2 linked regions of the Caballeronia sp. TF1N1 genome follow. The protein of the gene in region 1 interacts with the protein of each later gene in a pairwise test. Links are inferred from orthologs where the notes say so. Each region holds a gene or a part of one and is shown on either strand. Other genes may lie near its edges. The genes, in order: ileS and LDZ28_RS17385.

Evidence for each region.
Region 2: the proteins of ileS (region 1) and LDZ28_RS17385 interact in binary tests that used the Escherichia coli proteins (3 or more experiments, as listed by UniProt). The link is inferred for Caballeronia sp. TF1N1 from one-to-one orthologs.

Annotation. Positions count from the first base shown.
Region 1 is NZ_CP084626.1:611,833-627,474, reverse strand. Bases 12,120-15,523 are described here. They hold ileS (isoleucine--tRNA ligase), read left to right. Parts: upstream 12,120-12,491; coding sequence 12,492-15,323; downstream 15,324-15,523. Other genes in these bases: lspA (signal peptidase II), read left to right, coding at 15,323-15,523; LDZ28_RS02820 (bifunctional riboflavin kinase/FAD synthetase), read left to right, coding at 12,120-12,401. In the rest of the region: ispH (4-hydroxy-3-methylbut-2-enyl diphosphate reductase), read right to left, coding at 1-420; LDZ28_RS02875 (peptidylprolyl isomerase), read right to left, coding at 423-878; DNA repair protein RadC, read left to right, coding at 1,073-1,819; rpmB (50S ribosomal protein L28), read left to right, coding at 2,089-2,322; rpmG (50S ribosomal protein L33), read left to right, coding at 2,334-2,501; nadB (L-aspartate oxidase), read left to right, coding at 2,693-4,291; nadC (carboxylating nicotinate-nucleotide diphosphorylase), read right to left, coding at 4,311-5,192; quinolinate synthase NadA, read right to left, coding at 5,189-6,316; LDZ28_RS02840 (acyl-CoA desaturase), read right to left, coding at 6,495-7,691; LDZ28_RS02835 (mechanosensitive ion channel family protein), read right to left, coding at 7,919-9,295; LDZ28_RS02830 (RsmB/NOP family class I SAM-dependent RNA methyltransferase), read right to left, coding at 9,295-10,608; purN (phosphoribosylglycinamide formyltransferase), read right to left, coding at 10,605-11,255; more of LDZ28_RS02820, read left to right, coding at 11,406-12,119; more of lspA, read left to right, coding at 15,524-15,642. UniProt on the Escherichia coli protein: Catalyzes the attachment of isoleucine to tRNA(Ile). As IleRS can inadvertently accommodate and process structurally similar amino acids such as valine, to avoid such errors it has two additional distinct tRNA(Ile)-dependent editing activities.
Region 2 is NZ_CP084627.1:727,828-742,968, forward strand. What follows is about bases 4,572-7,474. They hold LDZ28_RS17385 (sugar ABC transporter substrate-binding protein), read left to right. Parts: upstream 4,572-5,418; coding sequence 5,419-6,531; downstream 6,532-7,474. Other genes in these bases: mtnA (S-methyl-5-thioribose-1-phosphate isomerase), read left to right, coding at 4,572-4,686; LDZ28_RS17380 (class II aldolase/adducin family protein), read left to right, coding at 4,683-5,354; LDZ28_RS17390 (sugar ABC transporter ATP-binding protein), read left to right, coding at 6,606-7,474. Also shown: LDZ28_RS17360 (hypothetical protein), read left to right, coding at 1-1,362; LDZ28_RS17365 (GntR family transcriptional regulator), read left to right, coding at 1,575-2,270; mtnK (S-methyl-5-thioribose kinase), read left to right, coding at 2,322-3,590; more of mtnA, read left to right, coding at 3,607-4,571; more of LDZ28_RS17390, read left to right, coding at 7,475-8,150; LDZ28_RS17395 (ABC transporter permease), read left to right, coding at 8,147-9,148; LDZ28_RS17400 (dihydroxyacetone kinase subunit DhaK), read left to right, coding at 9,190-10,200; LDZ28_RS17405 (DAK2 domain-containing protein), read left to right, coding at 10,213-10,839; LDZ28_RS17410 (ABC transporter substrate-binding protein), read right to left, coding at 10,841-12,472; LDZ28_RS17415 (hypothetical protein), read left to right, coding at 12,922-13,107; bcsA (UDP-forming cellulose synthase catalytic subunit), read left to right, coding at 13,863-15,141. UniProt on the Escherichia coli protein: Part of the ABC transporter complex RbsABC involved in ribose import. Binds ribose. Also serves as the primary chemoreceptor for chemotaxis.

The sequences.
Region 1 (15,642 bases):
GACTTCCGGATGGCCCTTGTGGCCGATCATCACGATGTCGAAGCCTTCCTGGCGCATTTTCGCGACTTCCATGTGCACCTTGGTCACGAGCGGACACGTGGCGTCGAACACGCGCAAACCGCGCGCTTCGGCTTCGCCGCGCACCGCTTTCGACACGCCGTGCGCGCTGAAAATAAGCGTGGCGCCTTCGGGCACGTCGTCCAGTTCCTCGATAAAAATGGCGCCCTTCTTGCGCAGGTCCGACACCACGTAGGCGTTGTGGACGATTTCATGCCGCACGTAGATGGGCGCGCCGAACAGCTTAATGGCCCGCTCGACGATCTCGATCGCGCGATCCACGCCGGCGCAAAACCCGCGCGGCTGCGCGAGCAGGATCTCGACGTCGGTATCGATCTCGTTGAGGCTTTCAGTCAGGCTCATGGCTACAGAATTCCGATGATTTTCACTTCGAAGGCCAGCGACTGGCCGGCGAGCGGGTGATTGAAGTCGAAAAGCGCCGACGTCTCGCCCACTTCCTTGAGCACGCCCGCGTAGCGCCCACCGTTGGGCGCGTTGAATTCGACGAGATCGCCGGGAGAAAAATCCTCACCGATCATGCTGTTTTCGCGCAGCGTCGCGAGCGACACGCGCTGCACGAGCTCCGGATTGCGCGGCCCGAACGCTTGCTCCGGCGTTAGCTGAAAGGTCGAATGGTGGCCGACCTTCATTCCCAGCAGAATCTCTTCCAGTGGCGGCGCGAGTTGGCCTGCGCCGAGCAGGAGGGTCGCGGGCTTGTCGGTGAACGTGTTGACGATGTCGGCGCCATCGGCCAGTGCGAGCCGGTAATGAAGCGTGACATGCGAACCGGGTTTCACCTCGGAGATATCGATGATGCTCATGAGTATTGGCTGTGACGGTTCAGTCGGAAGCGGGACGTGCGCCTGGCGCGATACTTCGGGCCGCGTGGCGGGGCGGAGCGCGCGCCGAAACCGCTATTGTAAGACAGAGTTGGGAAGCGCCGCGCTTCGCTCGAGCGGCGTAGGTGCGGTGTATCTCGCAAAAATACAGCCTTAAGATGGCCTCAGGGGAAGGAATGTCCGCCAATTTTGAGATTCTGATGCGTGAAATGGAAGCCGGCCCCGCGCTGCCGAAGCCCGTTTCCGTTCTGCCAATTTCCCAGTGGGACAAGACGGACAAGCCGCGCGAGCGTCTGTTGCAGTCCGGCGGCGACTCGTTGAGCGACGCCGCGTTGCTCGCCGTATTTTTGCGCACAGGATTGCCGGGCAAAACGGCAGTCGATGTGGCGCGTGCGCTGCTGCGGCGCTTTGGCTCGATTCGCGGCGTGCTCGACGCGTCCGCGCTTCAGCTCCAGGAAGAGCGCGGCGTCGGCGAGGCGCGCGCGGCCACGCTTTTGGCCGTGTCGGAACTGTGTCGACGGGCGCTCATCGAGAAGGCGCGCGAACGCATGCTGCTGAACTCGCCGGGCGCGGTGGAAGACTTTCTGCGCCTGAGAATCGGCACTCAGCCCAACGAACTTTTCCTGTGCATCTATCTCGATGCGCGGCATCAACTGATCGATGCGCACGTGGAAGCGAGCGGCTCGCTCACGCGGGTGGCGGTGTATCCGCGCGAGATCGTGAAGCGTGCCTTGCATCTGAACGCGGCGGGGCTGATCGTGGCGCATAATCATCCGTCTGGCGGCGTGGAGCCTAGCGCGAACGACAAGAAGCTCACCCGCACGCTGCAAGACGCGCTGAATCTCATCGACGTGAAATTGCTCGATCACATGGTGGTCGCGGGCAATGAAATTTTTTCTTTCGCGCGTGAGGGCTGGCTTTAGGCGTGAGGGCTGGCTTTAGATTTGACCCGAAGCAGCCGAGGCTGACTAAGATAAGGACGAACGGGCTTGATATTGCTACGTTTTTCCTGCTAGAATCCACGATTCGTTTTCTCAACCCACCTGTTTCGGGCTTACGTCGTCCTCATTGGCATAACCGTGCTGCCAACTCCCCGTTCAAGGCAATCGGGCGAATTTGAGGTATCGATTGCGGGATTCCCCCAAAATCGAGCGTTTGACTTCCGGACTCAACGTGTTTTAGGAGTGTCCTCATGGCACGCGTATGCCAAGTAACTGGGAAAGGCCCGATGTCGGGCAACAACGTTTCCCACGCAAACAACAAGACCAAGCGCCGTTTCCTGCCGAACCTGCAGAACCGCCGTTTCTTCGTTGAAAGCGAAAACCGCTGGGTGCGTCTGCGCGTCTCGAACGCCGGCCTGCGCCTGATCGACAAGAACGGTATTGACGCCGTGCTCGCAGACCTGCGCGCACGCGGTGAAATCTAAGGAGCACGCACATGGCCAAGGGCGCACGCGACAAGATCAAGCTGGAATCGACCGCAGGTACGGGTCACTTCTACACGACGACCAAGAACAAACGCAACATGCCGGAAAAGATGCTGATCAAGAAGTTCGATCCCGTCGTCCGCAAGCACGTTGAGTACAAGGAAACCAAGATCAAGTAAGCGCTTGATATTGAGAGCCTGACAAAGACACGAAAAGCCCCGCACACGCGGGGCTTTTTGTTTGTGCGCGCGATTTTTCTTCTTTCGCTTTCACACGTTCGCGCGCGGGTTATCCGTGCCGGTTGGGTGGCGAGCGCGTTATGCTTGCCGGCTTGCAGTCATAAAAAGCACATAGACGGAGATCGAGCAGCATGAATTTCGATGTAGCGATCGTGGGAAGCGGGCTCGCAGGCTTGAGCGTGGCGTTGAACCTGGCCGAAACGCGGCGCGTCGCGATCATCGCCAAGCGTGCGGTGAGTGTCGGCGCGAGCGACTGGGCGCAAGGCGGCATCGCGGCCGTGCTGGATTCGGCGGACAGCATCGACAATCACGTGCGCGATACGCTCGTCGCGGGCGCCGGACTTTGCGACGAAGCGGCGACGCGTTTCATCGTCGAAAACGGGCGCGCGGCAATCGAATGGCTGATCGAGGAAGGCGTGCCCTTCACGCGCGATGTCTCCGCGGAACTCGGCTTCCATCTGACGCGCGAAGGCGGCCATAGCCATCGGCGGATCATTCATGCCGCGGATGCCACCGGCCACGCAGTCGTCACGACGCTCAACGAGCGCGTGCGCAATCATCCGAACATCACGGTTCTCGAAGACCATACCGCGATAGATCTGATCACGTCCGACCGGCTCGGCTTGCCGGGGCACCGCTGTCATGGTCTCTACGCGCTGGATCTCGCGAGCGGACGAACCGTGACGATTCAAGCGCCGCACACCGTGCTCGCCACAGGCGGCGCGGGCAAGGTTTATCTCTACACGACGAATCCCGACACGGCCACCGGCGACGGCATCGCGATGGCGTGGCGCGCGGGCTGCCGCGTCGCCAACATGGAGTTCATCCAGTTTCATCCGACTTGCCTGTTCCATCCATACGCCAAGTCGTTCCTGATCTCCGAGGCCGTGCGCGGCGAAGGCGGCGTACTGCGTCTGCCCGACGGCACGCGCTTCATGCCCGCGCACGACGAACGCGCCGAACTCGCACCACGCGACATCGTCGCGCGCGCGATCGACTTCGAAATCAAGAAGCGCGGCATCGATTGCGTCTATCTCGACATCAGCCATCAGCCGCGCGCGTTTCTCGAAGAACATTTTCCGACGATCCTCGCGCGTTGCCGCGAATTCGGCATCGATATCGCGAAGGAGCCGATTCCCGTCGTGCCCGCCGCGCATTACACCTGCGGCGGCGTCGTGACGGACCTCGCGGGCCGCACGGATCGCGCGGGACTTTATGCGGTCGGCGAGACGTCGTACACAGGTCTGCATGGCGCGAACCGGCTCGCCAGCAACTCGCTGCTCGAATGTCTGGTGGTCGGGCGCGCGACGGCCGAGGCGATCGAGACGGAAGGTTATTCAGCGGGCTGCCATGCGCCGCTGCCCGACTGGGACGAAAGCCGCGTTTCCGATCCGGACGAAGAAGTCGTCGTCGCGCACAACTGGGACGAGTTACGGCGGCTGATGTGGAATTACGTGGGCATCGTGCGCACGGACAAGCGGCTGGCGCGCGCGCAGCACCGGCTTGCGCTTTTGCGCGACGAAATCCACGAGTACTACGCGAACTTCAAGGTCAGCCGCGATTTGCTGGAACTGCGCAATCTCGTGGATGTGGCGTCGCTGATCGTTGAAAGCGCGTGCTCGCGACGCGAGAGCCGCGGGCTGCACTTCAGTCGCGACTGGCCGGCGACTTTGCCGAAAGCGCTTCCGACAGTGTTGATGCCGCCGGCGGCGAGGCGGCGCGCGGTTTAGATGTCGACGCGCAGCAAGCTTACTCTTCGATCAAGCGCATTGAAAAATCCGTTGCCCGCACGTCCTTCGTCAATGCGCCGATAGAGACGCGGTCCACGCCCGTCTCCGCAATCGCCCGCACGGTCTCGAAATTCACGCCGCCCGAGACTTCGAGCAGCGCCCTTCCCGCCGTCACGCGCACGGCTTCGCGCATGGCGTCGAGCGTGAAGTTGTCGAGCAACACAGATTCCGCGCGATGCGCCAACGCGGTTTCAAGCTGCGCCAGCGTTTCCACTTCGATCTGAACGGGCACGCCTGCGTCGAGCGCGAGCGCGGCGTCCATTGCAGCGCCAACGCCGCCCGCCGCCGCGATGTGATTTTCCTTGATCAGAATGCCGTCATAGAGCGCGAGCCGCTGATTGGCGCCGCCACCCACGCGCACCGCGTACTTCTGCGCGAGCCGCAAGCCGGGCAGCGTCTTGCGCGTGTCGAGGATGCGCGCCCGCGTGCCTTCGATGGCATCGACATAACGGCGCGTCGCCGTTGCCACGCCCGACAGCAATTGCAGGAAATTGAGGCCGTTGCGCTCGGCGGTCAGAAGCGAACGCGCCTGGCCGCGCAGCAAGACGACCGGCGTATTCGCCGTCATGCGCTCGCCTTCGCGATACCGCCATTCGACTTCGATGCTCGGATCGACGCGACGCATCACCTCGTCGAACCACGGCGCGCCGCACAGCACCGCCTCTTCCCGCACGATGATGCGCGCCGTGCGACGTGTGTCTGCTGGCACGAGACGCCCCGTATGATCGCCGCTGCCGATGTCCTCGGCGAGCGCATCGGCGACATTGCGGGCGAGCGCGGCATCGAACGCTTCGCCGTACTGCGCGCGGATCTCCGCAAATAAAGGCGAATGGTTCGTCATGCGGGCCCCACGTTCGAGAACAACGTTTGATCCTTCGCGAGATCGCCGCTCGCCTGCACAGGCTTCTTGTGACGCGCGGCGAAGTCGAGCATGCGGTCGATCGGCACGCGCGCGCGCCCGGCAATAGCCGCATCGACGTGAATCTCGTTGTGGCCGCGCTCGAGCACATCGGCGAGATTGGCGAGGCCGTTCATCGCCATCCACGGACAATGCGCGCAGCTCTTGCACGTGGCGCTATTGCCGGCGGTCGGCGCTTCGATGAAGGTTTTGCCGGGCGCCGCGAGCCGCATCTTGTGCAGGATGCCGAGATCGGTCGCGACGATAAAGCGCTTTGCGTCGAGCTTGACGGCGGCATCGATCAGCTGCGTGGTCGAACCGACGACGTCCGCCAGTTGCACGACGCCTTCCGGCGATTCCGGGTGAACGAGAACCTTCGCGTCCGGATATTCGGCGCGCAAGAGCTCCAGCTCGATGCCTTTGAACTCGTCGTGCACGAGACACGAACCCTGCCACGAGAGCATGTCCGCGCCGGTCTTCTTCTGGATGTAGTTGCCGAGATGCCGGTCCGGCGCCCACAAAATCTTCTCGCCGCGCGCGTGCAGATCCGCGACGATTTCCAGTCCGATCGATGAGGTGACCATCCAGTCCGCGCGCGCCTTCACGGCGGCGCTCGTGTTCGCATACACGACGACCGTGCGGTCCGGGTGAGCATCGCAGAAAGCGGAGAATTCGTCCGGCGGACAGCCGAGGTCGAGCGAGCAGGTGGCGTCCAGATCGGGCATCAACACGCGTTTGCCGGGGCTCAGGATCTTCGATGTCTCGCCCATGAAACGCACGCCCGCGACGACCAGTGTCTTCGCGGCGTGATCGCGGCCGAAACGGGCCATTTCGAGCGAATCGGCGACGCAACCGCCCGTTTCATCGGCGAGTTCCTGGAGCTCGGAGTCCACGTAATAGTGCGCCACCAAAACCGCCTCTTCCCGATGCAACAGCGCACGGATTCGCGCCTTCATTTCGCGCTTCTCTTCGGCGGACGGCGCGTTGGGAACACGTGCCCACGCCTCGCCTACGCCGCACGTCAGGCCATGCGGCCGGTCGTATTCGACGCTCCTGATCGCTTCCATTGTTTCTGTCTCCTGTGTCCGCGCGAGTGTCGTGCCGGCGCTGACTTGTATCGATGCGCTGCCCGGCCACGCTGCAAACCCAGCGCCGCGACAAAACGCGAAATCCGCCGCCCAAAAACAAAGACCCCGCCAGAGCGGGGTCTTGTGACGTCATCAAATTTTAACGGATATCGCGATATCAGGCGTAGCGTCGCAGGCGCATCGCGAAGTCTTGCAAAGCCTTGATGCCGCTCTCTTCCGCACGATGGCACCAGTCCTGCAATTGCACCAGCAGTTGCTCGCGCGACGCATTGGAGCGGTCCCACATTGCCGACAGGTCCTTGCGCATTTCGATATACGTGCGCAGCTTCTGGTTGTCCGAGAACAGTTCCGGCAATTGCTTGCGCTGCGGCTCGTCGAGACCGTCTTCTTCCTTATGGACCCACTTGCGCGCACCGCGCATCAACTGATATTTCTCGCGCGCACCGGCTTCCTTCAGCTTCGACAGTTCCTGTGCGTATGCGCGCTTGAGCGCCTTGCCGTAGCGCGCCATCACTTCGTAGCGGTTCGCGAGCACGGCTTGCAGCGTGTCGTTGTCGAGCACCGACTTGCTGTCCGCCAGACGCGGTGTGGGCGCGACCTTCTTCACCTTGGCGAGACCCACGGCCGACAACATGCGGATATAGAGCCAGCCGATATCGAACTCGTACCATTTGTTCGACAGCTTCGCCGACGTGGCATACGTGTGGTGATTGTTATGCAGCTCTTCCCCGCCGATCAGGATGCCGAGCGGGAAAATGTTCGTGCTGGCATCGGCCGAATTGAAGTTGCGATAACCCCACCAGTGCGCAAGACCGTTGACCACGCCGGCTGCCCAGAACGGAATCCAGATCATCTGCACGGCCCAGACCGACAGACCGACGATGCCGAACAGCGCGACGTCGATAACCATCATGATGCTGATGCCGAGGATCGGATAACGCGTGTAGAGATTGCGTTCGAGCCAGTCGTTCGGCGTGCCGTGACTGAACTTGCGCATGGTCTCTTCGTTTTTAGCTTCGACGCGATAAAGCTCGGCGCCTTCGAGCAGCACCTTCCAGATGCCGCGCGTTTGCGGGCTGTGCGGATCTTCTTCGGTTTCGCACTTCGCGTGGTGCTTGCGGTGGATCGCCGCCCATTGGCCGGTCAGCATGCCGGTGGTCGACCAGAGCCAGAAACGGAAAAAGTGACTCGCGATCGGATGCAGGTCGAGCGCACGATGCGCCTGGCAGCGATGCAGATAGATCGTGACGCCAGCGATGGTAACGTGCGTCATCGCGAGCGTGAACAAAATGATCTGCCACCAAGAAAAGTCGAGCAATCCGTTGGCGAGAAATTCGAGAGAAGAATTCAGCAAGGCAATTTACCTATCTAGCTGTGAAATTCGGAAAAAATGGCCGGTGCAAATGACGCTGAACACCGTGTTGGGCACATGAAAGAAACGCGCGCAAGTTCGATCGCATTCTACTGCATGCGTTCCAAGTCTTTGTCGTAAAGGTAGAATTTCTTGTATGGTAACAAAACGCGCAAAAACTCACGCGCCGATTTAATGCCTGTTGTCGATCCAAATCAACGGATCGAGCATCAAACCGGGGCTCCGGCCGGCGCTGCGGCGTCATCGCCGCGCCTTTCGGCATTTCCTACCGTGTCGACTGGTGCATTGCGCGCGTCGCCAACAATCCTTATCTCGCGTTGCGCGTAGGGGATTTCAATGCCGTTGTCACAGAATAACCGCCAAACACGACGATTTACCTGCGACTTGACGCCGCCCGTGCCCTTCGCGGCATCTTCGATCCAGAAACTCAGTTCCAGGTTGATTCCGTCAGCGCCAAAGCTGGCGAGCAACGCGGCGGGCGCAGGGTCCTGCAGCACGCGGTCGACATCGTGCGTGGCCTCCACGAGTAACAGCATCGCGCGTTCCACGTCGGAGCGATAACTCACCTGCACGGCAATCTTCGCGTTGCCGCGCGTCAGGAACGACGAATGGTTCTGTACCACGTCGGTGATGAGTTTTTCGTTCGGAATCAACGTTTCGATGCCGTCGAGTCCGCGAACGACGGTATAGCGCGTGCGAATCTGCGTGACCGTGCCCTGATAGTTGCTCACGTTGATCATGTCGCCAAGCCGCAGTGACCGGTCGAGCAGAATGATGAAGCCCGAGACATAGTTGCTCGCGATCTTCTGCAATCCGAAACCCAGCCCCACGCCGAGCGCGCCGCCGAACACGCCGAGCACCGTAATGTCGATGCCGACGATAGACAGACTCACCAATATGGCCGCGAGGATCATCAGTGCCCGCGCAACGCGGCCGAGCACGACCTTGAGATTGGCGTCGAGTGAGCGGGAGCGCATCAGCCGGTCGTCGAGCAGCGCGCCGGCCCACATCGCCACGATCAGCGTCACGCAGACCCACAGCATGCCCGAGGCAAGCGACAGCAACGTCATGTGCGCGTTGGCGAAATTGAAGCGCACGCTCGCCATCCAGCGCACGACGTCGTCCTGTATGCCCATTACGGTGAGCAGCATCACGACCCAGACGATGGTCGTGACGAGCTTTTCGAACAGAAAGAGGAGCGCGCCCGCCTCGTGCTCGGTGCCGTCGCGACTGAACACGCGGCGCGCGACGTAGAACATCAGATAGATGACGGTGATGCCCAACAACGGCACCAGCGCGAGCCGCAAGAACGCGGTGTGGATGAACGGCGCGAGCAACAGTTGCGCGGCCGTCACGAACACCGTGCCGAGCAGCGGAAAGAGCGCTTTGTTCAGGCTCTCCGCGCCGAAGCGCACCGCCTCGAAGCGCGACTGGCGGCGCGCATCCAGCCGCTTGCGCAGCAGCCGCGCGCACCACCACGCGACGACCAGCAGGCCGATCAGAACCGCAACCTGCCACAGCACCTCCGGTTCGCCGAAGTCGCGAAACAGGCGTTCGGAAAGATGCGTCAGGATGCGGTTCGGCATCAGCTTTCGGAAGGCGCTTCGTCTTCCGCCGCGGAAGCCTTCGGCGATTTTGCGTCGGGCACGCGTTCCAGCACGGCGGCGAAGAAGCCGTCGGTGCCGTGCTTGTGCGGCCACAAGGACAAGAACTCGCCCGTGTCGAGGTCGATGCGCTGTTCCGCCAGCACATCGCGCGCGGGCACGACACGGAAGTTCGGATGCGCTTCCAGGAACTGCTTCACCACGCCTTCGTTTTCGGCTTCGAGCATGCTGCACGTCGCGTAGACGAGACGTCCGCCGGGTTTGACGAGGCGCGCCGCGCTCGTGAGAATCGAGAGCTGCTTGGGCGTGAGTTCCGCAACCGTCGCGGGCGATTGCCGCCACTTCAGGTCGGGATTGCGACGCAACGTGCCCAAGCCGGAGCAGGGAGCATCGACGAGAACGCGGTCGATCTTGCCCGCGAGGCGCTTGATCTTCGCGTCGTGTTCGCTGTCGATCAGCACCGGATTCACGTTCGACAACCCGCTGCGCGCAAGACGCGGCTTGAGTTTGGCGAGACGCCGGTCGGAGACGTCGAACGCGTAGAGACGGCCGGTCGAGCGCATCATTGCGCCAAGCGCCAGCGTCTTGCCGCCCGCGCCCGCGCAGAAGTCGACGATCATCTCGCCACGGCGCGGCGCCATCAGCGAGCACAGCAACTGGCTGCCCTCGTCCTGCACTTCGATCCAGCCTTCCTGGAACGGCGCGAGGCGCGTGAGCGCGGGCTTGCCGTCCACGCGGACGCCGAACGGCGCGAACGGCATTTCGCCCGCGTCGATGCCGGCTTCGCTCAGCGCTTTCAAAACGACATCGCGGCTCGCCTTGATCGGATTCGTGCGCAGATCGAGCGGCGCCGGATAGTTCAGCGCGGCCGCGAGTTTGGCGAGTTCCTCGGCGTCGAAACGCTTGGCCATGGCCTCGTAGATCCACTGCGGCAAGTTCGTGCGTATGCGCACCGGCAAGCTCGCGGGATCGATCTTCGATACCTGCGCGAGCCATTGGTATTCGTCGGCCGAGACGTGCGGCTTGAGCGCGGTGAGACCGGCAGTCTGCATCAGTCCGAGCAGCGCGAGACGCCGCGCCTGGTTGCCGCTGCCGCTTTCGGCCAGATGCGAAAACTCCATTTTCCGGCGCAGCACGGCGAACACCGCCTCCGCGATCACGCCGCGCTCGCTGTGACCGAGCTTCGGATGCGCGCGGAAGAAACGGCTGGTCGCGGCATCGGCGGGACCTGAAAAGCGGAGTACGTCCGCCAACAGCGTTTCGGTTTGACCAATCAAAAATCCATGCAGCCTCATGCGCCCTCCCCGGCAATGTCGGCAAAGAGCCACTGTGGCTCAGAGGAACGAAGCGCGACGCGCTCTCCCTCGATGGCAAGACGCCCTTCCACGAACCAGCGCACCGCGCGTGGGTAAATCTCATGTTCGACGGCCAGCACGCGCTCGGCGAGCGTGGCGGCGTCGTCGCCGGGCAAGACCGGCACCGCGGCTTGCGCGACGATCGGACCATGATCCAGCTCGGGCGTCACGAAATGCACGCTTGCGCCGTGCACGCGCACGCCGGCATCGAGCGCTTGCTGATGCGTGCGCAAGCCCGCGAAACTCGGCAAGAGCGACGGATGCACATTGAGCATGCGCCCCGAATAGCGTTCGACGAAGGCATTTGTCAGAACCCGCATGAAGCCCGCGAGCACCACGCAATCCGGCTCGAATCGATCGATTTCCCGCGCGAGCGCGCCATCGAACGCTTCACGCGAGTCGAATTCGCGATGATCCACCACCACGCCTTGAATGCCGTTCTCGGCCGCGAAGCCAAGCCCGGCGGCATCCGGCCGGTTTGAAACGACCGCGCAAACGCGAGCCGGCCAGCCTTCGCGCGCGCAAGCACGCACGACGGCCTCCATGTTGCTCCCGCGTCCGGAGATCAGAATGACGATATTTTTCATTCGCGGATTTTATCATTCGGCGACGGCGAAAATCGTGCCAATCCGATTGACGAGCGCGCAGCATCCGGCCGCGCGCGCCCGTCGATGCGTGCGAGCGTTTATAATCTAACGCTTTGCGGCGCAAGCCCTGCCCACCCACCAACGTCTATCGTGAGAGTCTTTCGCGGCCTCCCCAATGCCGAAAGCCGGTCGCCTTGTGCGCTGACCATCGGCAACTTCGACGGTGTCCATCGCGGTCATCAGGCGTTGCTCGCGCGCGTGCGCGCCGCCGCGGACGCACGCGGGCTGCCGGTCTGCGTCATGACCTTCGAGCCTCACCCGCGCGAATTCTTCAATCCGGCGGGCGCGCCGCCGCGTATCGCCATGTTGCGCGACAAGCTCGAAGCGCTGCGCACGAATGGGGTGGATCGCGTGGTGGTCGAGCATTTCAATCACACGTTCGCGAGCCAGCCGCCCGACAAGTTCGTCGAAGACATCATCGTGAACGGGCTGCACGCGCGCTGGGTCATGATCGGCGACGACTTCCGCTACGGCGCCAAACGCGCGGGCGACTTCGAATCGCTCAAGGCAGCCGGGGAAAAACACGGCTTCGAAGTCGAGCAGATGGCAACCGTCGCGCATCCGAACGGCGCGCGCATTTCGTCGTCGTCGGTGCGCTCGTCGCTCGTCGCGGGCGACCTCGACGCCGCGCAACTCGCGCTTGGCCGTCCGTACGTCATCAGCGGCCACGTCGTGCATGGCGCCAAGCTTGGCCGCGATCTCGGCTTTCCCACGCTCAACGTGCCGATTGCGCACAAGCGGCCCGCGCTCGCCGGCATCTTCGTCGTGCGCGTGCATGGGCTTGCCGATGAACCCTTGCCCGCCGTCGCGAGTCTCGGCCTGCGCCCGACCGTCGACGACTCCGGCCGCGTGCTGCTCGAAGTCTTCGTGCTCGACTGGCACGGCGACGCCTACGGCAAGCTCGTGCGCGTCGAATTCCTGAAGAAGCTGCGCGACGAAGAAAAGTACGTCGACCTGGAAACGCTTTCCGTTGCCATCGCGAAGGACGTCGCCAGCGCGCGCGCCTACTTCGGCCTGCCGCCGGCAAGCGCGGCGGGCAGCGGCGCGACGGGCTTCGCCATTTCGGCCACCGACCGAATTAGGTGAGCGCGCGGCGCCCTTGCGCCGCCCGCTGCCCCGTTCTCGAATCACTGCGCGCGTCGGCGACGCCGTCTCACCGAATTCACCGAGTCACACATGAGCGACAAGAAACAAAAAGCTGCTGCGAAATATCCCGTCAACCTGCTCGACACCCCGTTCCCCATGCGCGGCGATTTGCCCAAGCGCGAACCTGCGTGGGTGAAGGAATGGCAGGACGAAAAAATCTACGAGAAGATTCGCGCCGCCAGCAAGGGCCGCAAGAAGTTCATCCTGCACGACGGCCCGCCGTATGCGAACGGCGACATCCATCTGGGTCACGCGGTCAACAAGATTCTGAAGGACATGATCGTCAAGGCGCGCAATCTCGCGGGCTTCGACGCGGTCTACGTGCCGGGCTGGGACTGCCACGGCATGCCGATCGAAATCCAGATCGAAAAGCAGTTCGGCAAGTCGCTGCCGGCCACGGAAGTCATGCAGAAGGCGCGCGCTTATGCGAGCGAGCAGATCGAGAAACAGAAGGTCGGTTTCCGGCGTCTTGGCGTGCTCGGCGACTGGGACAATCCGTACAAGACCATGAACTTCGCGAACGAAGCCGGTGAAATCCGCGCGCTCGGCAAGATCATGGAAAAGGGCTACGTGTTCCGCGGCCTCAAGCCCGTGAACTGGTGTTTCGACTGCGGCTCGGCACTGGCCGAAGCGGAAGTCGAATACAAGGACAAGACCGATCCGACCATCGACGTGCTGTTCGCGTTCGCCGAACCCGAAAAGACCGCGCAGGCGTTTGGTTTGCCCGCGTTGCCGAAGGCTGAAGGCGGCATCGTCATCTGGACGACCACGCCCTGGACCATTCCCGCCAATCAGGCGCTGAACGTGCATCCGGAGATCGTCTACGCACTCGTCGATACCCCGCGGGGCCTTCTGATCCTCGCGCAAGAGCGCGTCGAGGCATGCCTGCAGAACTACGGCTTGCCGGGCGAAGTCATCGCCACGACGACCGGTGCGAAGCTCGCGAACCTGCGGTTTCGTCATCCGCTCGCGGCGGCGCATCCGGGCTACAAGCGCACGGCGCCCGTGTATCTCGGTGAGTACGTGACGACAGAAAGCGGCACGGGCGTCGTGCACTCGTCGCCAGCGTACGGCGTGGAAGACTTCGTGTCGTGCAAGGCGCACGGCATGTCGGACTCCGACATCGTCAGCCCCGTCATGGGCGACGGCCGCTATATCGAATCGCTGCCGCTTTTCGGCGGACTGTCGATCTGGGACGCGAATCCGCAGATCATCGAGGCGCTCGAAGGCGCGGGCTCGCTGCTCAAGACCGAGAAGTACACGCACAGCTACATGCATTGCTGGCGCCACAAGACGCCGATCATCTATCGCGCGACCTCGCAATGGTTCGCAGGCATGGACGTGACGCCGAAGGACGGCGGCAAGACGCTGCGCGAGACCGCGCTGGAAGGCGTCGAGAACACGGCGTTCTATCCGTCGTGGGGCAAGCAGCGCCTTTACAGCATGATCGCGAATCGCCCGGACTGGACGCTTTCGCGTCAGCGTCAGTGGGGCGTGCCCATGGCGTTTTTCGTGCACAAGGAAACGGGCGAACTGCATCCGCGCACGCTCGAATTGCTCGAGGAAGTCGCGAAGCGCGTCGAGCAAGGCGGGATAGAAACGTGGCAGGCGCTGGACCCGCGCGAGCTGATCGGCGACGACGCCAACATGTACGAAAAGAACCGCGACACGCTCGACGTCTGGTTCGACTCCGGCACTACTCATTGGCACGTACTGCGCGGCTCGCACAAGGACTCGCTGCAATTCCCGGCGGACCTGTATCTCGAAGGTTCGGACCAGCATCGCGGCTGGTTCCATTCGTCGCTGTTGACGGCATCCATGCTCGACGGCCGCCCGCCCTACGACGCGCTTCTCACGCACGGCTTCACGGTCGATGGCGAAGGCCGCAAGATGTCGAAGTCGCTCGGCAATGGCGTCGATCCGCACGAGGTGGCGAACCGTCTGGGCGCGGAAATCATTCGCTTGTGGATCGCATCGACGGACTATTCCGGCGAGCTTGCGATCTCCGAGGAAATCCTGAAGCGCGTGACGGAGACGTACCGGCGTATCCGCAACACGCTGCGCTTCTTGCTCGCCAATCTGTCCGACTTCGACTTCGAGAAGAACGCGTTGCCGGTCGAAGACTGGCTCGAAATCGATCGTTACGCGATCGCGCTGTCGCGCAATCTGCAGGACGACGCGCTCGCGCATTACGAGAAATACGAGTTCCACCCGGTCGTCGCCAAGATCGCCACGTTCTGCTCGGAAGACCTGGGCGGCTTCTATCTCGACGTGCTGAAGGATCGTCTTTACACGACGAAGCCCGATTCACGCGAGCGCCGCAGCGCGCAGACGGCGCTTTATCACATCGCGCATGGCTTGCTGCGGCTCATCGCGCCGTATTTGTCGTTCACGGCGGAAGAGGCGTACAAGGTGCTCAAGCCCGGTCAGGAAACCATCTTCACCGAGGTCTATCACGCGTATCCGGAAGTGGCGAACGCGGGCGAATTGCTCGATACGTGGACGCTCATCCGCAACGCGCGCGGCGACGTGACGAAGGCGCTGGAAGAAGCGCGGACGGCCAATCTGATCGGCTCGTCGCTGCAAGCCGAGGTGCTCGTGCGCGCAAGCGGCGCGCGTTATGACGCGCTCGCCAGTCTCGGCGATGCGTTGCGCTTCGTGCTGATCACGTCATCGGCGGCGCTCGAGCGCGTGGCGAGCGAAGCGGAAGAAGGCGTGGACGTGAGCGCATCGAGCTATCTCAAGTGCGAGCGCTGCTGGCACTACTGCGCGGATGTCGGCTCGCACGCGGATCATCCGGGACTGTGCGGCCGCTGCTTCTCCAACCTTTTCGGCGCTGGCGAAACGCGGGGCGCGGCATAATGGTTCGAACGATGTCGAAACAAACTTCCGGTAGTGGCTCACTTGCGCCGTGGCTCGGCGTCGCGCTGATCGTCATTCTGTTCGATCAGTTGACCAAGATCGCGGTGCAGAAGATTTTCGCTTACGGCGAACCGCACGCGCTCACGCCCTTCTTCAACCTGTTCCTCGTCTATAACCGCGGCGCCGCCTTCAGCTTTCTCGCGGCGGCGGGCGGCTGGCAGCGCTGGGCGTTCACGGCGCTGGGCGTGGTGGCTGCTGTCGTGATTGGCTATCTGCTCAAGAAGCACGCGGCGCAACGGCTCTTCTGCACGGCGCTTGC
Region 2 (15,141 bases), on another replicon or contig:
CCATCGGGTGATCTTTATATCGCGGATAACGGCGTGGGCCAGCAGATCTTGCCTTTCCGAAAGAACGCGGCGCTAACTGCGGTCGGCACGCTCAAGGGCGTGAATCATGCGACCGCTGGCACGATCGAAGCAGGGCGCTTCAACTCGGTCACGGGTATCGGTTTCGATCAGGCCGGCAATCTGTACGTTGGACAAAACGGCGAAGGCCCGCGAGCTCTGAACTCTGCCTCGGTGGGAACGGGCGCGGTGCTGCAGGCTTTCAAAGGCGTCACACGTTCTATTACATGGGAACTGGACGGTCTCGTGTTCGTCGATGGCGCGAGTTTCGATCCCGGCGCGCCCAACACCATCTATACCGGCTCGAAAGTCTTTACGATGGACTGGAGCAAGGCGCCCGGCAAACAATGGACGTACACGGCGCATACCGTGGACCGCTTCGCTTTTCCCGATGACCCTTCGATTCACATCGGACGCGCGGTGCGTGGCCAGCCGATGGTACGGCGCCTGAACGGCAACCGGCCGTATCTATTCACGCTCGATCCATATTCGCATCAGCTCTATGTGCATCGCTTCGACGCTGCGCACGGTTATACGGCAATACCGTCGGTCATGTTCGCCGAGTCCTATATTTCAGGCGGTTTTCCAGCGAATCAACCGGCCTATGGCGAATGGATGTGGCGCGACATCAATGGCGACGGCCATCTCGACACGAGCGAATTCATAGGCAATCCATCGACGGGGAGTCTGATAGGCAACAGCTTCATCTGGGTCGATTCCCTTGGCAACGTATGGTTCGGTACCCCGACGAGCGGCATACGAGAAATGCCGCTGCAGGGCTTCGATGCCTTGGGCAATCCGCTTTACACCTATACATCGGCGAAGACTTATACGATGCCAGCGCCTTTCACGCGCATTGGCCGAGTGCTATACGTGCCTGAAACCGACACGATGTATATATCGGGCTTCACGCAAACCATTCCCTATGATGCCGCGCGCTGGAAAGAGGCCGGCCCATATCTCGCGCGTTACGACAACTGGACTCGCGGGCCGCGCGTCATGACCTATCTCATCGCGCTGCCTTGGGACACGACGGCCAACCCCGTAATCACGCCCGTGGGACTTGCGACAGCGGGCAATTACCTCTTTGTTGCGGGCCTCTTCACGCAGAAGGTTTATGTGTACGACGCGCGCACCGGCGCACACGTTGGCTGCATGTCGCCGGGCGCGAACGTAGGCTTGACTAGCGGCTATGTCGATGTGGAACTGGGTATCAGCGCCACGCTAAGGGCCAATGGTGAATACGACGTTCTCTTGGAAGACGATGCACGCGCCAAGATTCTGATGTACCAGTGGAAGCCATGAATTCTTGGCGCAGTGCAACGCGCCAACAAGTCAGACGCGGCAAGCAAATGATTATGGCCTTGCTGCAACCGCATAGCCGTTCATCGTTATCACCAGCTATTGAGCCTACAAAATATCCAAGGGAAAGTCCTAAGAAAAACATCTGATGTCTGATGTATATTTGACTGCATGCTACCGAAGAGAGCAACATGCGTCTAAGCGTAGAGCGTTCAATGAGCGACAAGATTCAAGAGTCGCTCCTGACCATGATCCGTGAGCGCAAGCTCAAGCCGGGCGATCAGATTCCCACGGAACTGGAACTCTGCGAATTGCTCGGGGTAGGCCGTTCAAGTTTGCGTGAAGCTGTTGCTCAGATGATCTCGCATGGTCTGCTGTCTCGGGTTCAAGGTCGCGGCACCTTCATCAGACAAATTTCGCTGAAGTTGCAGGGCGGTCTGGATGATCTGATGTCCGTAACCGACATGATCAAGAGCGTCGGCGCCGTGCCTTCAACGAGTCGCATACAGATGGATACCATTGCGGCATCGGAGAGCTTGGCAGAAAGACTCGGCATCGAGCTTGGGGCGCCGTGCGTACGTATCGAACGCGTGCGCCGCGCGGACGACGCCGTAGCCGCCTATTGCATCGACACCATTCCGAAGACGCTCTTCGATGCAGCGGACGGTGAAGTCGGCGAATCGCTTTTCGGCATGTTCGCGCGCACGGGCCGGCGTCTGTCGCATACGCATACGTCGATACAGCCGACCATCCTCACGCCGCGCGATCTGCCGGAACTCGGAGACGGCTTCGGTTTGTTTCTCCTGCTGGACGAAGTGGATTTCGATCAGAGCGGGGAACCGCTCTGCTATAGCAACGACTACTACAACACGAGCATTTTCAAATTCGATCTGGTGCGCAAGCGTCGCTAAGACAATCTTGCGTTGAGACGCGCACCAGAAGCAACATCGGAGGAGACACCGATGGAGTTCGAGGCTTTTACCGCAAGCGAGCTCGCCGCGTATCTCGGTGCAATTCCCGAGATACGTGCGCTGCTTGGCGAGCCGCATGACCTGGAAGTGGCCGAAGTTGGCGACGGCAACCTGAACTATGTGTACTTCGTGACGAACACGAAGGCGCCGGAACGCAGCGTCGTCGTCAAGCAGGCGCCGCCTTTTTTAAGGCTCGTCGGCAAGACGTGGCCGTTGTCGTGTCAGCGCATGGAGCATGAGGTAGCGGCGTTACGCCGCTTCGGCGCGCTATGTCCGCGGCATGTGCCGAAGGTGTATCACGCCGACGGCAAGCGCTTTCTGATGGTGATGCAAAGGCTCGCCTCGCATCGCATTTTGCGGCAAGGCCTGATGGATGGCGTCGTCTATCCGAAGCTCGCCGCGCATCTGTCGACGTATCTTGCGCACACGCTTTTCCACGGGTCCGATCTGTTTCTTGCGCCGGACATCAAGAAAGAGGCCATGAGCGCGGCGGTCAATTCCGAGTTGTGCAAGATCACCGAGGATCTCGTCTTTACGTTTCCTTTCGAAGATCATCCGTCAAACGTGTACAGCGCCGCATTGCCTGCGTCATCGCTTGAACGACTGAGGACCAGCGAAGCGTTGCGCATTGCCGCGGGCGACATGAAATGGGCGTTCATGAATCACGCCGAGACCTTGCTGCATGGCGATCTGCACACCGGCTCGATCATGGTCAACGAAGACGAAACCTTCGTGATCGATCCGGAGTTCTCGTTCTACGGACCGATGGGCTTCGATATCGGCGCGGTGCTCGCAAACCTGCTGCTCGCGTATTTTTCGCGCGACTGGCATGGCCGTATAGACGATCGAGATCCTTCCGGCTATCAGGAATGGTTGCTCGTTCAAGTGGCCGAGGTCTGGAATGGCTTTAGCGCGCAATTTCTAAAGCTGTGGCGCGAGCATGAAAGCCGTAGCGGACGCGGCTTTATAGGCGGTCACGCAGAAGCGCGATCTGTCGAAGGTTATCGCGCGCACTTCATGCGTCGGCTGCTAGCGGATACGCTCGGCTTCGCTGGCTGCAAGATGATTCGGCGCATCGTCGGCATGGCGAAGGTCGCGGACATCACGCGCATTCCAGATGCTCAGGCGAGGGCGTGTATCGAAGTGCGCTGTCTGCGTTGCGCGGAAGACCTGCTGGTCAAGCGCGCGACGCTTGGCAGTATCGAACAGGTCGTCATGCTTGCGCGCGAGGTTCAGCGCGAAACAATCACACATGCATAGTCCACTCGGAGCTTCCATGGTTGCGCAGTCCTTGTTCCCCACGCTTGCCCCGACGATCGAATGGCGCGATGGCGATCTCCTGCTGCTCGATCAGACGCGCCTGCCGCATGAAATCGTGGTGGAGCATGTCGCCGATGCAGCCGCCGTCTGGCGAGCCATTCACGAATTACGCGTGCGGGGTGCGCCTGCCATCGGCGTCGCGGCAGCATACGGATTGTGCGTCGCCATGCAGGACGCGCGCGACTTGCCCTTGACGCAATTTCGTGCCGAGCTTGAACGGCGCGCGGGCTGGCTCGATACCGCGCGCCCCACGGCGGTGAATCTGAGTTGGGGATTGAGACGCATGCTGCAATGCGCGCGCGCATGCAACGCAAGCGACTCGAAGGCGCTTTACGAAGCTTTGGTGGATGAGGCAAAACAGATTCATGCGGAAGATCAGGCGCTATGCGAAGGTATCGGCATGCATGGTCTGCCGCTTATCGAACCGGGCAGCGGCGTGCTTACGCATTGCAATGCAGGTGCGCTTGCCACCACAGGCTTAGGCACGGCCACCGCGCCGATCTATGCCGCACATCGCGAAGGCATTGCGTTCAAGGTGTTCGCGGACGAGACGCGGCCGCTTTTGCAAGGCGCGCGCCTGACCGTGTTCGAACTGCAGCAGGCGGGCGTGGATGTAACGCTGATCGTGGATAGCGCGGCCGCTTCGATCATGTCGCATGGACTGGTGGACCTCGTGATCGTCGGCACGGACCGGGTTGCGGCAAATGGCGACTTCGCCAACAAGATCGGCACACTGAGCGTGGCCATCGCAGCGAATTACTACGGCATACCGTTCTACGTGGCTTGTCCTTCGTCCACACTGGACTTCCGCACACCGACCGGCGCGCAGATCGAGATAGAAGAACGTCGCGAAGAAGAGGTGACATCGCTTGCAGGACAACCTATTGCGCCGCGAGCCATCAACGCGCGCAATCCCGCATTCGATGTCACGCCGCATGAACTCGTCACGGGCTTCATCACGGAGCGCGGTATCGTGAAAGCGCCTTTCGAACGTTCGTTGCGTGGTTTCTTCGCAGCCGAAGGTAATGCCGCATGAGCGCGGTGGATGAAGGCGCGCTGCGCCGGAGTATTGTCGAGACCTCGCTCGAAATGGAGCGGCTCGGCATCAATCAGGGAACCTCGGGTAACGTCAGCGCGCGCTTCAACGACGGCTTTCTCATCACGCCGAGCGGCGTTGCTGCGCGTGAGATGCACGAAGACATGATGGTGTGGCTGCCGTTAGATGTCAGTGACGACGCGAGCGTGCTGCGCACGGCTCGCCCGTCTTCGGAATGGCGCATTCATCGCGACATTCTTCGAGCACGGCAAGACATGCACGCGGTCGTGCATACGCATTCCATTGCGGCCACGGCGCTCGCCATTCATGGACGCGATATTCCCGCCGTGCACTACATGGTCGCGGCCGCCGGCGGACATTCCATTCGCTGCGCGCCTTATGCGCTCTTTGGCACGCAAACTCTTTCCGATCACGCTTTAGCCGCGCTTCTGAACCGGCGTGCGTGTCTGCTCGCGCATCATGGTGTGATCGCGCTCGGCACCGATCTTGCGCGCGCCGTGTGGCTCGCGCATGAAGTGGAAGTGCTTGCCAAGCAATATCTTCTCGCCTGTCAGTTGGGTGCTCCGCCGCTTCTTTCGGAGGAGCAGATGGATGAAGTGTTGGAGAAGTTCAAGACTTATGGCCGGCGCGACAAGAAAGATTCTTAGCGCGCTTGCCTTGAGGAAATAGTCGTTTGCATCGTAATGAATAAATCCTACAACGGAGACAGCTATGGCCTGGAATTCAGCAAGATTCGACGGATGGGGCACGTTCGGCAAATCGACCGGCGCGGTTTTTTTATGCGCGGCGGCCGCGCTTAGCGGTTGTTCCAAGAGCGACAACAGTTCGACCGCCAGCAGTTCGGGCGCGAGTTCGAGCGAAGCCGCGAGCGCTCCCGCAAGCGCACCGGCGCCGGCCGCTGCCGCGGGCGGCAAGGCGAAAATAGGCTTTTCGATTGCAACGCTTAACAATGCGTTCTTTGTCGGGCTCAAGGCCGGCGTGGAGAAGGGCGCCAAGGAGCAAGGCTTCGATCTCGTCCAGACCAATGCCAATGGCGACGCGCAACAGCAAGTCAACGACGCCATCAACTTACTGAGTCAAGGCGTGACTGCCCTCGTGCTGAATCCTATCGACTCCAAGGCCATCATTCCGGCTGTCGAGAAAGCCAACTCGATGAACATTCCGGTCTTCACGCTCGATCGTGGGTCGGATGGCGGCAAGGTGACTTCGTTCGTTGCGTCGGATAACGTCGCGCTCGGTCAAATCGGCGCCAAGTGGATTGTCGATCAACTGACCAAACGCTACGGTTCGGCTAAAGGGAACGTGGTGGATTTGATCGGCCTTGTCGGCACGACCGCCGCCACCGACCGTGAGAAAGGCTTTAGCGACGAAATGGCGAAGTATCCCGACATCAAGGTGGTTGCGCGTCAGGAAGGCGCATTCGACCAGGAGAAGTCGCTTAACGCGATGACCAATATCCTGCAGAAATATCCGCAAATCGACGCGGTATTCGGCGCCAACGACGACAACACCGTGGGTGCGGAAAAGGCTATCGACAATGCGGGCCGCTATAAGCCGCTCGGCGATAAAGCGCACATTCTCGTGATCGGCGCGGATGGCACGGCGCAGGCGCTTTCCGCCATTCGCTCGGGCAAGCAGGACGCGACCATCTCGCAGAACCCCATTCAGATGGCCGCCAAGTCGCTGCAGTTCATTGCGGACTACAACGCCAAGAAGGACGTTCCGGCGAACTATGCTTGGCCGACTTTGCTCATCGACAAATCGAATATCGATTCGGATGAGACCAAGAAGTACGGGCTGTGGTCAGAGGAAGTCAAACAGTAAGGCAAGCCGCGGGCACACGCTTAAGACTTCAAGCGTTCAAGCGTTTGAGCTCTAGCGCGTTGCCCGCTAACGGAATGCACGACATGACAGTCGAAACGGAAGCGCAAGCGCAGGCGCCGCTCGAAGCGTCCGCGCCGCTATTGCGCATGCAAGGCATCGTCAAGAGTTTTCCTGGCGTCAAGGCGCTGCGCGGCGTCAGCCTCGAACTGCGAACGGGCCATGTGCTCGCTATCGTCGGCGAGAATGGCGCGGGCAAATCGTCGCTCGTGAAGACCTTGTCTGGCGCGTATGAGCCGGATGAAGGCACGATCGAGATCGACGGCGTACCGCTTGCGCGCGGCACCAACGCGGCAATAGATGCAGGCGTGGCCGTGATTTATCAGGAGCTCTCGCTGATCAACGACATGACGGTCGCGGAAAATTTATTCCTTGGCCGCATGCCTGCAAGGAACGGCTTCGTCAAGCAACGCGAGGCCAACCAGCTTGCGCGCGAAGCGCTGGATCGCGTGGGACTCGACAACGTGCCGCCGTGGATGCGCCTCGGCGATCTGCCGCTCAACAAGAGGCAGCTCGTGGAAGTAGCAAAAGCCGTGACGCGCGATGCCCGAATTCTCGTCATGGACGAACCCACGGCCGCGCTGCAGAGCCAGGACATCGCCAATCTTTATGCCGTGGTGCGGCGGCTGCGTGCCTCGGGCATGGGCATCATCTTCATTTCGCATCATCTGGAAGAGGTGTTCGAACTCGCCGACTCCGCCGTCGTGATGCGCGATGGCGCGACGGTCGGCGCGCGTCCGATGTCGCAATGGACCGAAGCCGAACTCGTGCAGGCAATGGTCGCGCGCAATCTCGAATCGTTCTATCCGTGGGAGCCGCGTCCTTATGGCGATGTCGTGCTCGAAGTGCGCAATCTCGCTAGCGCGCCGTTGCTGCGCAATGCGAGCTTTACGGTACGCTCGGGCGAAATCCTGGGCATAGCGGGCATTGCCGGGGCAGGACGCACCGAATTGCTCAAGACGATCTTTGGCGCGCTGCCCGCAACCGGTGGCGAGATTTTCGTGAAGGGCAAGAAGGTCACGAATCATTCGCCCACTCAAGGCGTGCGTCACGGCCTCGTTTATACCTCGGAGGACCGCAAGCTCGAAGGGCTCGTGCTCGATGCCAACATCGAAGAGAACATCGCACTGTCGAGCCTTAAAGCGCTTGCGAGCGGCGGCTTCGTGAGCCGCGCCAAGAAACGCAAGCTGGCGCAGGAAGCAAGCACGCGCTTCGGCGTTCGCTCGTCTTCGGTGTTGCAGATCACCGGCACGCTTTCCGGCGGCAATCAGCAGAAAGTCATTCTTGGCCGCGCAACGGCGACAGCACCCGTGGTCATCATGCTCGATGAACCCACACGCGGCATCGACGTGGGTGCGAAGACCGAAATCTACGCACACATGGTGTCGATGGCGCGTGCGGGCGCAGCGGTCGTCATGGTGAGTTCCGAGTTGCCGGAGTTGCTCGGCATGTCGGATCGCGTGCTCGTGATGTATCGCGGCAGCATCGTGACGGAGCTACCGCGCGACAAAGCGGACTCTGAAACTGTCATTCAATGGGCTACAACAGGAGCAGGCGCATGACCTCCACGGCAGCCAACCGCGAGGACTCGGAGGCGCTCTCGCGCCGCGTGATTCGCCAACTGAGGAGCGGCATCGGGCCATTGTTTGCCGCACTCGTCATCATCTGCATCGCCTTGTCGATTGCATCGCCCGAGTTTCTGACGACCAGCACGCTCACCAACATCATGGTGCAGGTCTCGGTGGTGGGCATTGCGGCGGTAGGCGGCACGTTCGTCATCATCACGTCGGGGATCGATCTGTCGGTCGGATCGCTCGTTGCGTTGAGCGGCATGGTCGCGGCCACGGTCATGGCAGGATCGAGCCCAGGCGCCGTCGGTCTCGGCGTTGGAGGGTTATGCGTCGCAATTGCGGTCGGGGCCGCGGCAGGCGCGCTCAACGGCCTTGCCGTGTCGTGGTTGCGCCTCGTGCCCTTCATCGTCACGCTCGCGATGATGGCCATGGCGCGCGGCCTCACGCTCGCCATATCCGATGGCCGCACGAAGTTCGATTTCCCCACCGCCTTCACGGCCTTCGGCGCGAAGACCGTCGCGGGCTTGCCCATGCCGATGATCGTCATGCTCGTGATCTTCGCCATAGGCCATGTGCTCTTGCGCAAGACCACGTTTGGGCATCAGGTCTTTGCAGTCGGCGGCAATCAGGAAGCTGCGCGTCTTGCCGGTATTCCCGTGCGCCGCGTGGTTTTTTTCACCTACATGCTGGCCGGCGTAACTGCTGCCATCGCTGGGATCGTGCTTGCCGGACGGCTCAATTCCGCCTTGCCGTCCGCGGCCAACGGACTCGAATTGCAGGTGATCGCCGCTATCGTGATTGGCGGGACATCGCTTGCGGGTGGACGTGGCTCGATCGTGGGCACCTTTATCGGCGTCGTGCTGATCGGCGTGATCAACGTGGGTTTGTCGCTACTCGGCGTGAATCCCTTCTGGACGCAATTCATTCAAGGTGGGGTCATTTTCGCGGCTGTCTTGCTCGACGCGCTTAGTCAGCGGCGCAAGCGTTAGACGTGTTCTTGCAACGCACCCTAAAACCGGAGGAGCACAACATGAAGAAAATCATTAACCAGCACGATGTCTTCGTCGACGAAATCATCGAGGCTTTGCTTATCGCTCATCCCGCGTGGATCAAGAGCGCGACGGACGACAAACGCGCGCTCGTGCGCAAGGACGCGCCCAAGGAAGGCAGAGTGGGAATCGTGACAGGCGGCGGCTCGGGGCATTTGCCCGGCTTTCTCGGGTACGTCGGCGAGGGGCTTTGCAGTGGCGTGGCCGTGGGCAACGTGTTTTCATCGCCCTCGGCGGAACAGATATTCGAAGCGACCAAGGCAGTGGATGGCGGCGCGGGCGTGCTTTACGTATACGGCAACTATGGCGGCGACGTCCTGAATTTCGACCTTGCCGCCGACTTGGCCGAACCCGAAGGCATCGACATCAAGACAGTGGTGTTGACCGATGATGTAGCATCCGCGCCGAAGGAACGTGCGGCCGACAGGCGCGGCGTCGCGGGCATGTTGTTCGCGTTCAAATGCGCGGGCGCCGCCGCTGAACGCGGCGATTCGCTCGATGAGGTCGCGCGCATTTGCGGCAAGGCGAATGCCCATTGCCGGACCATGGGCGTGGGCCTCTCGCCGACGATACTTCCCGCGGCAGGCAAGCCGACCTTCACATTGCCCGATGGCGAGATGGAAATCGGTATCGGCATTCATGGCGAACCGGGAACGCATCGCGGCAAGCTCGAAACGGCCGATGCCATCGCCGAGCGGCTTATCGGTCAGATTCTCGGCGATCTGAACGCGCCTAAGGGATCGAAGCTCGCGATACTCGTGAACGGCCTCGGCGCGACGCCGCTCGAAGAACTGTATTTGCTGTATCGCCGTTCCTCGCAACTCATCGCCGATCAGGGCCTGAAAATAGCGCGCTCGTATGTCGGCGAATACGTAACGAGTCTGGAAATGGCGGGGGCATCGATCACGGTGATGCTGCTCGACGACGAACTCGAAGCGCTGCTCGAAGCGCCCGCGAGTTCGCCATTTTTCCGCGACGGCACCGCATCGTAAGAGGAGTGCGCAATGAGCGTATCGAAACAGGAACTGCGCGCCATTTTGACGCGTGCGCTAAGCGCGCTGCCCGCGCATGCCGACGAGTTACGCGACCTCGACGCCGCTTTGGGCGACGGCGATCTCGGCATCACGGTGCAATCAGGGTCCATTGCCATCGTGAAGGCGCTTGCCGCTTTGAACGATGACGCCTCGCTTACCGACGTATTGTTCGCTACGGGCAAGGCGTTCTCGACAGCGAATCCATCTACGTTTGCAGCGCTCGTCGGCGGCGGCTTGCTCGCGGCAGGCAAGGCGATGAACGGCAAGGACACGGTGAGCCGCGACGAGGCGCTTGGCATCGGACGCGCGGTGGCTGCGCGCATCATCGAACGTGGCAAGAGTCAGGTCGGCGACAAGACCGTGCTCGATGCACTCGTGCCGAGTCTCGATACGCTCGAAGCATCGCAAGGCAGCGCGACTGAGTTGCTCGATGCCATGATCGCGACTGCGCAAGCGCAGGTAACGGCTACGGCCTCGAAGCAATCGCAAAAGGGTCGCGCGGCGTGGGTGCAAGAACGCAGCATCGGTCACGCTGACCCTGGTGCGACCGCTTACGTGCGCTTTTTGCAGGCCTTGCGCGAAGCGGTCGCCAGTTGAATCAATCCAGCGTGATGCCGTCGAAACGATGGCCTCCAAGCGGACTGATCAGATAGCCGTGCACGCGCTTCGAGATCGGCTGAAACGTATTGGCGTGCGCAAGCGGTGTGTACGGCACCTGATCCTTGAAGACGACTTGCGCTTCTTCATAAAGCTTCGTGCGCGCGCTTTGATCTGTTATGAGGCGCGCTTTAGCCAAGAGATCGTCGAACTGCTTGTTGCACCATTTCGCCATGTTGCTGCCATGCACTGCATCGCAGCCCAGCGTGGTGCCGAGCCAGTTGTCGGGGTCGCCGTTATCGCCTAGCCAGCCGTAGAGAATGGCGTCGTGCTCGCCATTGGTCTTTGCGCGCTTGTTATATTCGGCCCATTCGTAGCTGACGATATTCGCCTTTACGCCGATCTTCGCCCAATCCGATTGAATCAGTTGCGCCATCAGTCGCGCGTTCGGGTTATAGCCGCGCTGCACGGGCATGGCCCATAGCGTAATGGTGAAGCCATCGGGAAAGCCCGCTTGCTTCAACAACTCGCGCGCCTTCGCGGGATCGTGCGGTGCGTCTTTCAGCGCCTTGTTATACGACCATTGCGAAGGCGGCATCGGGTTCGTGGCCAGCGTGGCCGCGCCTTCGTAGACGGTCTTGATGATCGCCTGCTTGTCGATCGCCATGTCCAGCGCGCGGCGCACCGTCACGTTGTCGAGCGGCTTGTGCGTCGTGTTGTAGCCCACATAGGCAACGTTGAAGCCCACGCCCGACAACACCGTGAGCTTCGGATTTTTTTTCGCCTCGACGATATCGGCAGGGCGCGCGAACGAGGTGAGTTGGCACTCGCCGCTCGCGAGCTTTTGTTCGCGCACGGCGGCATCGGGCGTGATCGAGAAGACGAGCTTGTCGATATGCACGTCCTTGCGATTCCAATAGCTTGGATTCGCGTCGTAACGAATGGTCGCGTCCTTTTGATAATCGCGGAACACGAAAGCGCCGGTGCCGACAGGCTTCTGATTCATGTCCTCCGGCCGGCCTTCCTTGAGCAATTGCGCGGCATATTCGGCGGAAAGAATAGACGCGAACTCCATGGCGATGTTGCGCACGAAAACGACATCGGCCGTCTTTAGTGTGAAGCGCACGGTGTTGTCGTCTAGCTTCTCGACCGATGCGATGTTCTTGTCGTAGCCGAGATCGGTCAAATACGGAAAGCTCACCGGGTGCGCCTTCTGGAACGGATCGTTCGGGTCGATCATGCGTTTGAACGTGAAGACTACATCGTCGGCGTTGAAATCACGCGTGGGCTTGAACCACGATGTCGATTGGAATTTCACGCCGCGTCGTAGATGGAAGGTGAAGGTCTTGGCATCGAGCGACTCGTCCCACTTTTCGGCGAGGCCCGGCGTCAGGTCGAGCGTGCCGCGTTTGAATTCGACCAACGTGTCGTAGACGGCGTGCGCGCTGGCGTCGAAGTCGGTGCTGGTGGTGAACTGGGCGGCATCGAATCCGGCGGGGCTGCCTTCGGAACAGAAGACGAGGGTCTTGCTTTGAGCCGATGCGGTCTGCGGCGTGGCGATGAACGCGGCGAGAAGGGAGACGGCAAAACCGCACAGAGCGCGTGCGCTTCTTCGAGTCGGAGCTTTAACCATTGTGCCTCGCTGGGATGGAGATGAGTGGATGAGGCGTACTTTAGCAAGGGATTGGCTTCTGAGTCGTCGAGCGTAATTGCGTGACGCGCTGATCGGGAAGTGGTGTCGCTGCTCGGATTTATAGCCGAGCGTCCAACATAATGAGACTAATGTCTAATAGCGACCGACGATGGATCACATTTTTATCGCTTTACGTTGTAGAACGTGAGTGAATTATCTGTGTCACCATCGAAGCTTTATCTATTGAAGCAGATGCGGCCTTTGGCGAAGAAACCGTCGCGTCGAACGCAAGCAAGTAAAGCCGACGATGCGCGCCAAGTTAGGCTTACCCATCGGGTGCCGTAAAAAATCAGCGCTTTCGAGAAAACAGGCCTCACGTTTCACGCGAGCCTGCCGTAATCGTGAACATGAACTCAAAAACCTCTCTCCCATTCGCTCCCGGCAGCGCCTTGCACGGGAATACTCAATCCGTCGCTTTAGCTGTCGCCGCGCTGCGAAAGGCGCGAGGCAAGCTCAATCCCGACGACGTCGCAGCAGGCACGCGCGAGTTCGAAGCGCTTGAACTGGATTTCCTGAGGGATATGATCGATTTTCTGAGCGTCGATCCGAACGAGCACTGCTGGTTCGACGATTAAACGCAACGGCCGCTTCCATCTGCGGCCGTTGATTCGTTTCACCGACTGGCGGGCATTGGAATTCGATGGCGAATCTCAAGCCAATGACCGCCGCCTGAGCGCCTCACGCCTCCAACTGCTCCAGCACCTGGCCCTTGGTTTCGATTCCGAGGAAATGCACCGCCAGCGCGGCCAGCAACGGCACCGCGCCGAGCGCATAGAAGGCGAGGTCCATTTGGCCGCCGAGCAGCGTCTTGCCGACGAGCGCCGGCGCGAAGATCGCGGCCACCTTGAGCCATGCGCCGCCAAGTCCGCAGCCGAATGCGCGGATGCTGGTCGGATAGATTCTTGAAATACCAAAAGTACGCCGATGAAACCGGATGCCGTCCCGGCTCAAGCTGCGTGGCCCAGCCGCGGCGGCTGATATTCAAGCCGCCGCCAAAGACTTCGTGGATGTCGCGAACGGTGAAGGCGACGTGATTCAGGCTGCGTTTGCCATCGGGCAATGGCAGGAGAAAGATGTCGTGGTGCCCTCCGTGCGCACGCTTTTCACAAGCCGATGTCGGTACTTCTTTCATATAAAAATCATTTTCAAACCGAAACCGCTCTTTCCCAGGAAACGTTTGCTCAGGATTTCTTGCGACCTGCCGTTAAGTGAATCAGGCGCCTTGTTCTCCTTGGTTCTTCTCCGTGTGGGCGGAACGCGCCGATGCCAATCCGGCAACGCACGGTCTTAAGGACCCGTGCCTTGATTCGAATCAACGCGGGCGAGATTAATGAGTGTAGCGACCAGGTTGAATTTCACGCCGCGTGCATTGCGGCCGCCCGCGCGCGAGATGCCGAGCGTCGGTGTCGAACACGCGCCACCGCCTCGACGGCCCGGCGGCTTGCCGACCTGGGTCATCGTCGTGGCATGCGTCGCGGCATTCGCGGTCGTCGCCGTGCTGGCGATGGTTCGCATCGACCTCGAAGCGCAGTTTTGCCTGGCGTTCGCCACGCTCGCCGTGATGGTCGTGCTGCGCCGCTCGCGTTTCATCGAACACACGCGGCTCTTCTTCCTCTTGTGTTCCGCTTTCCTTTCGATGCGCTACGTCTGCTGGCGCACCACCTCGACACTTGGCTATAACGGTTTCGCCGACTTCATCCTGATGATGATGATGTACGGCGCGGAGCTCTACGGCATCGTGCTGACGCTGGGCGGTCTGTTCGTCAATAGCCGGGCGCTGGAGCGCCCAGGCGTGCCGTTGAACCGCTCGGCCGGCCCGCTGCCGACCGTCGACGTCTACGTGCCTTCGTACAACGAGCCGCCGGAGATGCTCGAGATCACGCTGCGCGCCGCACTCGACATGCGCTATGACCGCGAGCGCGTGAACGTCTACTTACTCGACGATGGCGGCACCGAACAAAAGCGCACGCAGACCGATCCGGTCAAGGCTGCAGCCGCGCAGGAACGCGCCTTGACGCTCTCCCTGCTCGCCGCGCGGCATGGCGCACAGTACTTGAGCCGCGAGCGCAACGAGCACGCGAAGGCGGGCAACATCAACGCGGCGCTCGCCAAAACCAGCGGCGAACTCATCGTGATCTTCGACGCCGATCACGTGCCGACCGCCGATTTCCTCGAAAAGACCGTCGGTCATTTTCAGCGCGACAGTGAGCTGTTCCTGTTGCAGACGCCGCACTTTTTCAGCAATCCCGATCCGCTCGAAAAGAACCTCGGCATGTTTGGCAAGATGCCGCCCGAGAACGAGATGTTCTACTCGGTGATTCAACGCGGTCTCGACTTCTGGAACGCATCGTTCTTCTGCGGTTCGGCGGCGGTGCTGCGCCGCAAGTGTCTGATGGAGATTGGCGGCATCACGGGCACGTCGATTACCGAGGATGCGGAAACGGCGCTGGTGCTGCACGCGCGCGGCTATCGGAGCGCCTATCTGAACGAACCGCTGATCGCCGGATTGCAGCCGGAAACCTTCGCGAGCTTCGTCGTGCAGCGCGTGCGCTGGGCGCAGGGCATGATCCAGCTTCTTCTCTTTCGCAATCCGTTGCGCATGAAAGGGC